DNA from 2 places in the Bacillus sp. M13(2017) genome. Region 1 is predicted to be linked to the other one. Evidence: a T-box and tRNA genes for the amino acid it is inferred to sense, from the RefSeq annotation. Region 1 holds a T-box; the other holds one or more tRNA genes.
The links. The T-box of region 1 lies ahead of CGQ22_RS20665 (tryptophan--tRNA ligase). A T-box ahead of a tRNA ligase gene usually reads a tRNA of that ligase, here a tRNA-Trp.

Region 1 (3,383 bases):
AAGGTAATTATCGTAATGATGGTCGTACAATTAGCAGAAGGTAAATTTATTTCTCCGCAAGTCATGGGTAAAAAGTTAGATATTCACCCGATTACTATCATTTTTATTATTTTAACTGCCGGAAATTTATTTGGAATTATGGGGATTATTTTAGCAATTCCAGGGTATGCAATATTAAAAGTGTTAGTTACGCACGGATATCGATTTGTTAAGTTGAATACGTGAAAAAAAGAGCTAAAACAGTGGGAACTGTTTTAGCTCTTTTTTATTAACAATTCATTTGCATATTGGCGCGCCCATTGATCCGCTTCTAATATAGCATCTAGTGAAGGATCTTTTACGTTATGATGAGCTTCAACTGTTTTGTAAATTGTTTTTTCAATATCGAAAAAGGCAATTTCATTTTTTAAGAATAGTGCATTTGCAATTTCATTTGCTGCGTTTAATACAGCAGGAGTAGTGCCACCAATTTTGCCACATTCATATGCGTATTGTAGACAAGGGAACTTCTCTAAATCTGGTTTTTCAAAATGTAAACTACCAATTTCTAATAAATTTAATTTTTCATAGGAAGAAGGTAGCCGAGTAGGGTAGTGAAACGCATATTGAATTGGCATTCTCATATCAGGAGCACCGAGCTGCGCAATAACTGATCCATCAATAAACTCTACTAAAGAATGAATAATACTTTCTTTATGAATCATTACATCAATTTTTTCATAAGGAATATCAAATAGCCATCTTGCTTCCATTACTTCGAATCCTTTATTCATTAATGTGGCAGAATCAATCGTTAGTTTTGCCCCCATTAACCAGTTTGGGTGCTTTAAAGCATCTTTTGCTTGTAAAGTTTTCATTTCTTCACGTGTTTTATCACGGAATGCACCGCCAGAAGCTGTAACGATTAATTTCTCAATTTCTTTATTATTTTCGCCGTTTAAACATTGGAAAATAGCTGAATGTTCGCTATCGACTGGAATTAAACGACATCCGTTTTGCTTGGCCAGTTCAGTTACGATATGACCAGCTGCAACTAACGTTTCTTTATTAGCGATGGCAATATCTTTCTTCGCCTTTAATGCTTCAATCGTTGGAAGTAGTCCGGAAACTCCGACAACAGAACTTAATACAAGATTTGAATCAGGGTGAGTAGCTACCGCAATTAAGCCATCAGTTCCGTATGTGATTTTTGTATTCGCTGAAATACGCGTACGAAGCGTGTCTGCTAAGTCTTTTGTTGCAACGCTTACAATACGAGGTTGAAACGTTTTGATTTGTTGCTCAAGAAGATCGATATTATAATTTGCGGTTAAACCGACGATTTTGAAATGTTCAGGATGAGCTGAAACGACATCTAATGCAGATGTGCCGATGGATCCTGTGGAACCTAAAATGGATATATATTTTACCATGAAAAAACCTCCAAAGTTGTTTCGAATATTTCTGCAAACCTATATATCATTAGACAATTGAAGTGGAAATTCCTGCTATATAAAATAGAAAATTCGGGTTTGTTTAGAAGTGAAATGTGATAAACTGTAAAAAATAACGAAAAAGCAATGAAAGAGAAGAGTACATATTCGAAACTTTTCAGAGAGCTGATATGTGGTGAGAATCAGTAAGGGATGAATATGGAATGGACTCTGGAGCTTCTAACTGAAATGAGTAGGTAAAGACGCTTACTTCACGTTATTGAAGTATGAAGTGAGCTAATGATAGCTAATTAAGGTGGTACCGCGGGAGTCTCTCGTCCTTTTTTAAGGATGAGGGGCTCTTTTTATTTTGAGAAAGGAGGAGTTAGTGTGAGTGAAAAAATAATGTTAACAGGAATTAAGCCGACAGGTTATCCGCATTTAGGAAATTATATTGGTGCGATTAAACCTGCATTACAAATGTCAAAGAATAATGAAGGAAAAGCATTGTACTTTATAGCTGATTATCATGCATTAAATGCTGTGCATGATCCGAGTCAGTTTAGTAGTTATACGAAAGAGGTAGCAGCTACTTGGCTATCGCTTGGACTTGGAGAAGATGTGATTTTTTATCGACAAACGGAAGTGCCGGAGATTCTAGAATTAGCTTGGATTTTAGCTTGCCTAACTCCGAAAGGTCTTATGAACCGTGCTCATGCGTATAAAGCGAAGGTGGAGCAAAATAAAGAAGCAGGGTTAGAGGTCGATGCGGGAGTGAATATGGGGTTATACACGTACCCGATTTTAATGGCAGCTGACATATTATTATTTCAAGCTACTCATGTACCAGTTGGAAAAGACCAAATTCAGCATATTGAAATTGTTCGTGATATTGCGACGTATTTTAATCATACATTTGGCACGACATTTACACTTCCAGAGTATGTCATACAAGAAGAAGGAGCTATTTTACCTGGTCTTGACGGAAGGAAGATGAGTAAAAGTTACGGAAATGTGATCCCATTATTTGCAGAGCAAGAAAAACTACGAAAATTAATATTTAAAATCAAAACAGATTCTTCACTTCCAAATGAACCGAAAGAACTAGAAACCTTATTTACAATTTATAAAGAATTTGCGACAGAAGACGAAGTACAGTCATTACGTGAAAAATATGAGACTGGAATCGGATGGGGCGATGTTAAAAAAGAGTTATTTCGCGTTGTAGATCGTGAGTTAGCTGGACCTCGGGAGAAATACGCAATGTATATGAATGAGCCAAATTTATTATATGAAGCGTTAGAAAAAGGTGCTGAGCGGGCACGTGCTATTGCGAAGGTAAATTTAGCGGAAATTAAAAAGCAGATTGGATTTGAGAGGGAACGTTAAGCGTTCCCTTATTTTTTTAGATAATCTGTAATAATCCTCTCAATAACAGGAGGAAGATTATTAGGTAATTTATCAAGTGAAAAGAAGCGTAGTTCTTTTGATTCACTTTGATCGCATACAAGTTCACCATGAAATTCTCGGCAAATATAAACAACGAGTACACCGTGTACTTGATCGCCGTTTGGATAGATTTGAAAGAAGTCTGGCCCTGAGTATGTACGGAATAGTTCTGGATTTTTAATAATAAGTCCAGTTTCTTCAAACACTTCTCGTTTTAAAGCATCTTCTAACGTTTCGTTATATTCTAGGGCACCACCAATAATGCCCCAGCGTTTAAAATCTGTACGGAGTTGCAGCAATACTTCATCTTTTTCATTTAATATAATGGCGTGTGATCCTATTAAAATAAGTGGATGATTTCCTACTAGATTTCTCATATCTTCAATATAACCCATGTCATTGCTCCTTGTATTTAATAATAGTTAGGAAGTTCTTTTAACATTCTTTCTGTTTTACGTGCTGTAAAGGCTAAGTTATGGTCATCTTTTGTTCTGAAAAATAATGTGCGTAAAAAGGTTTTAA
Region 2 (3,383 bases), on a different contig from region 1:
AAAATGGAGGATTAGCTCAGCTGGGAGAGCACCTGCCTTACAAGCAGGGGGTCGGCGGTTCGATCCCGTCATCCTCCACCATATATGTCGGAGGGGTAGCGAAGTGGCTAAACGCGGCGGACTGTAAATCCGCTCCTTCGGGTTCGGCAGTTCGAATCTGCCCCCCTCCACCATTCTTAATTAATGGGCTATAGCCAAGCGGTAAGGCAACGGACTTTGACTCCGTCATGCGCTGGTTCGAATCCAGCTAGCCCAGCCATTAAGAGCCATTAGCTCAGTTGGTAGAGCATCTGACTTTTAATCAGAGGGTCGAAGGTTCGAGTCCTTCATGGCTCACCATTTTAATGAAATATGCGGGTGTGGCGGAATTGGCAGACGCACTAGACTTAGGATCTAGCGCCTTTGGCGTGGGGGTTCGACTCCCTTCACCCGCACTTTTAATAAAATAACTCATACATGTCTTGCGGAAGTAGTTCAGTGGTAGAATACAACCTTGCCAAGGTTGGGGTCGCGGGTTCGAATCCCGTCTTCCGCTCCAATTTTCAATATGACATGCCGGGGTGGCGGAACAGGCAGACGCACAGGACTTAAAATCCTGCGGTGGGTGACCACCGTGCGGGTTCGACCCCCGCCCTCGGCACCATATGCGCCCGTAGCTCAATTGGATAGAGCGTTTGACTACGGATCAAGAGGTTAGGGGTTCGACTCCTCTCGGGCGCGCTTTTATTAACGGGAAGTGGCTCAGCTTGGTAGAGCACCTGGTTTGGGACCAGGGGGTCGCAGGTTCAAATCCTGTCTTCCCGATATTCCCAAAAAACATGGGGCCTTAGCTCAGCTGGGAGAGCGCCTGCCTTGCACGCAGGAGGTCAGCGGTTCGATCCCGCTAGGCTCCACTTTATTTAATATATGTCTCGGAGGTATACCCAAGTTCGGCTGAAGGGATCGGTCTTGAAAACCGACAGGCGGTGAGAATCGCGCGGGGGTTCGAATCCCTCTACCTCCTCCATTTTTTCTTTAATGGTTTAGACATATAATAATAAAATATTTATTTTTTCCTTCATGGAGGTATACCCAAGTTCGGCTGAAGGGATCGGTCTTGAAAACCGACAGGCGGCGAGAGTCGCGCGGGGGTTCGAATCCCTCTACCTCCTCCATTTTTTAAAACTTTATATTGTCGCGGGGTGGAGCAGCACGGTAGCTCGTCGGGCTCATAACCCGAAGGTCGCAGGTTCAAATCCTGTCCCCGCAACCAAATGGTCCCGTGGTGTAGTGGTTAACATGCCTGCCTGTCACGCAGGAGATCGCCGGTTCGACCCCGGTCGGGACCGCCATTTATGTTGGCTCGGTAGCTCAGTCGGTAGAGCAGAGGACTGAAAATCCTCGTGTCGGCGGTTCGATTCCGTCCCGAGCCACCATTTTTTTATGCCGGCTTAGCTCAATTGGTAGAGCAACTGACTTGTAATCAGTAGGTTGGGGGTTCAAGTCCTCTAGCCGGCATCATTTAGGGGCATAGTTTAAAGGTAGAACTGAGGTCTCCAAAACCTCCAGTGTGGGTTCGATTCCTACTGCCCCTGTAAAGTATATGGGCCTATAGCTCAGCTGGTTAGAGCGCACGCCTGATAAGCGTGAGGTCGATGGTTCGAGTCCATTTAGGCCCACCATATATTATTCCGCAGTAGCTCAGTGGTAGAGCTATCGGCTGTTAACCGATCGGTCGTAGGTTCGAGTCCTACCTGCGGAGCCATGGCCCGTTGGTCAAGTGGTTAAGACACCGCCCTTTCACGGCGGTAACACGGGTTCGAATCCCGTACGGGTCATACAAAAAAGAGTCAGCATTATGCTGGCTCTTTTTTATTTTGTTAATCCTTTTTATTACGTTACTTTCCAGAAATAAATAAAGGAATTTTGGAAAAGCTATGGTATGTATAAAAAGGAGGAAATAAATAATGACACGAGTTAGAGACTTAATGAGTACCCATATTGTACATTGTACACCGCTAGACAATGTATATGAGGCAGCTGTTAAAATGAAGGAAGAATCAGTTGGATTAATTCCAGTTGTTGAAAATGAGCAAGTTGTTGGGCTTGTTACTGATCGTGATTTAGTCGTTCGAGGGATTGCTGAAAAACATCCTGGATCTAATAAAATTACAAATGTGATGACAACAAATATTATCTCAGTTTCTCCAAATGATTCTATTGAAAAAGCTACAGAGCTAATGGCACAGCATCAAATTAGACGATTACCAGTAGTTGATAGTGGTCAACTTATTGGCATGTTAGCACTAGGAGATTTAGCTATAAGGGAATCAGCAGATGATCAAGCTGGATTTGCCTTGAGTGAAATCTCAGAGCGTACAGAGTAAATTGAAACTTTAATTAACCGAGAGTTTAATGGTCACTCATAAAGAGCTAAATTATATATAAATTTCAGATACATTATTCTAGCATATATGGATTAAACTAATATGTTAGCGTGATGTATCTGAGACATTATATAATAAGGATACGGTTAATAATTTCGACATTTTTTTAAAATTTGTTATTCTTAATTTTTAATAAGAGAAAAGATGATATACTGATAGATATAAGTATTATGATAGATTTTGAATATAACAATATTAATTTTTAGTGGTGCGATAATAAATTAATATTTCCTACATAGATGAAAAGGGAAGGGGAATTATATGAAGGCTGTACAGGGCGATCCAAATTGGAATTTGGTTACAGATACATATATAGAACCAAATAATTTCGCTGAATTATTTTCTTTGCTTGTACCTTGTCACCCAAAAGGTGAGGGGAAAGAACGAACTATATTAGTATGGAAAGAGAAAGAATTTTATAAAGAAGAAAATTTAGCGGCATTTATCGTATATGGCATGAATAAAGCAAAGAAATTACCGCAGTTTCATAAAGATGAAATTCCAACTTTAGTGCGTATTCTTCGCTTATGCCAAGAGATTGGTTGGTATGAAGAGGCAAATGATTTTATGATAGCGCAAGGATTAGCTGAGTTTGTTCATACTTCATTGGAATATGAAACATGGGATCTTTTGACGCAATCAGTTGCTTTAAATTATTTAATTATTAAATATCGTATAGGTGAATTGACAGATAGGGATATTGAAATTTGGGATAGAGTTAAATTTAATGAGAAGTGTATAACCGATTGTAAACATTTATTATCTCATAAAGAAGTATTGGAATTTACATTCTTTTATATGTGCAAGAGAGCGAAATCATTATCAAAAGAGCAATTAAATAGTGATATGATGAGTTTAGCAATGTATTGTAATACTTTTGTATATGATTTGTATACACATGATTTATTACGGAAATATCGTAAGTGTACAGATTTCCTATCATATTATGGACCTAGT

Region 2: it encodes a tRNA-Trp, which carries the amino acid that the T-box ahead of CGQ22_RS20665 (tryptophan--tRNA ligase) is inferred to sense. The anticodon was not compared.

The regions. Positions count from the first base shown of each region.
Region 1 is NZ_KZ268509.1:42,307-45,689, forward strand. Features, by position in the region: gene CGQ22_RS20655 (AI-2E family transporter) at 1-225, shown strand, start outside; gene CGQ22_RS20660 (1-deoxy-D-xylulose-5-phosphate reductoisomerase) at 255-1,412, opposite strand; T-box leader at 1,551-1,758, shown strand; gene CGQ22_RS20665 (tryptophan--tRNA ligase) at 1,803-2,801, shown strand; gene CGQ22_RS20670 (NUDIX hydrolase) at 2,810-3,256, opposite strand; gene CGQ22_RS20675 (DUF2785 domain-containing protein) at 3,274-3,383, opposite strand, start outside.
Region 2 is NZ_KZ268518.1:324-3,706, forward strand. Features, by position in the region: tRNA gene CGQ22_RS27465 (tRNA-Val) at 6-81, shown strand; tRNA gene CGQ22_RS27470 (tRNA-Tyr) at 90-173, shown strand; tRNA gene CGQ22_RS27475 (tRNA-Gln) at 185-259, shown strand; tRNA gene CGQ22_RS27480 (tRNA-Lys) at 264-339, shown strand; tRNA gene CGQ22_RS27485 (tRNA-Leu) at 354-434, shown strand; tRNA gene CGQ22_RS27490 (tRNA-Gly) at 464-538, shown strand; tRNA gene CGQ22_RS27495 (tRNA-Leu) at 555-643, shown strand; tRNA gene CGQ22_RS27500 (tRNA-Arg) at 647-720, shown strand; tRNA gene CGQ22_RS27505 (tRNA-Pro) at 731-804, shown strand; tRNA gene CGQ22_RS27510 (tRNA-Ala) at 821-893, shown strand; tRNA gene CGQ22_RS27515 (tRNA-Ser) at 914-1,006, shown strand; tRNA gene CGQ22_RS27520 (tRNA-Ser) at 1,062-1,154, shown strand; tRNA gene CGQ22_RS27525 (tRNA-Met) at 1,176-1,252, shown strand; tRNA gene CGQ22_RS27530 (tRNA-Asp) at 1,256-1,331, shown strand; tRNA gene CGQ22_RS27535 (tRNA-Phe) at 1,340-1,415, shown strand; tRNA gene CGQ22_RS27540 (tRNA-Thr) at 1,425-1,497, shown strand; tRNA gene CGQ22_RS27545 (tRNA-Trp) at 1,504-1,574, shown strand; tRNA gene CGQ22_RS27550 (tRNA-Ile) at 1,585-1,661, shown strand; tRNA gene CGQ22_RS27555 (tRNA-Asn) at 1,670-1,744, shown strand; tRNA gene CGQ22_RS27560 (tRNA-Glu) at 1,746-1,817, shown strand; gene CGQ22_RS27565 (CBS domain-containing protein) at 1,947-2,366, shown strand; gene CGQ22_RS27570 (DUF3965 domain-containing protein) at 2,688-3,383, shown strand, end outside.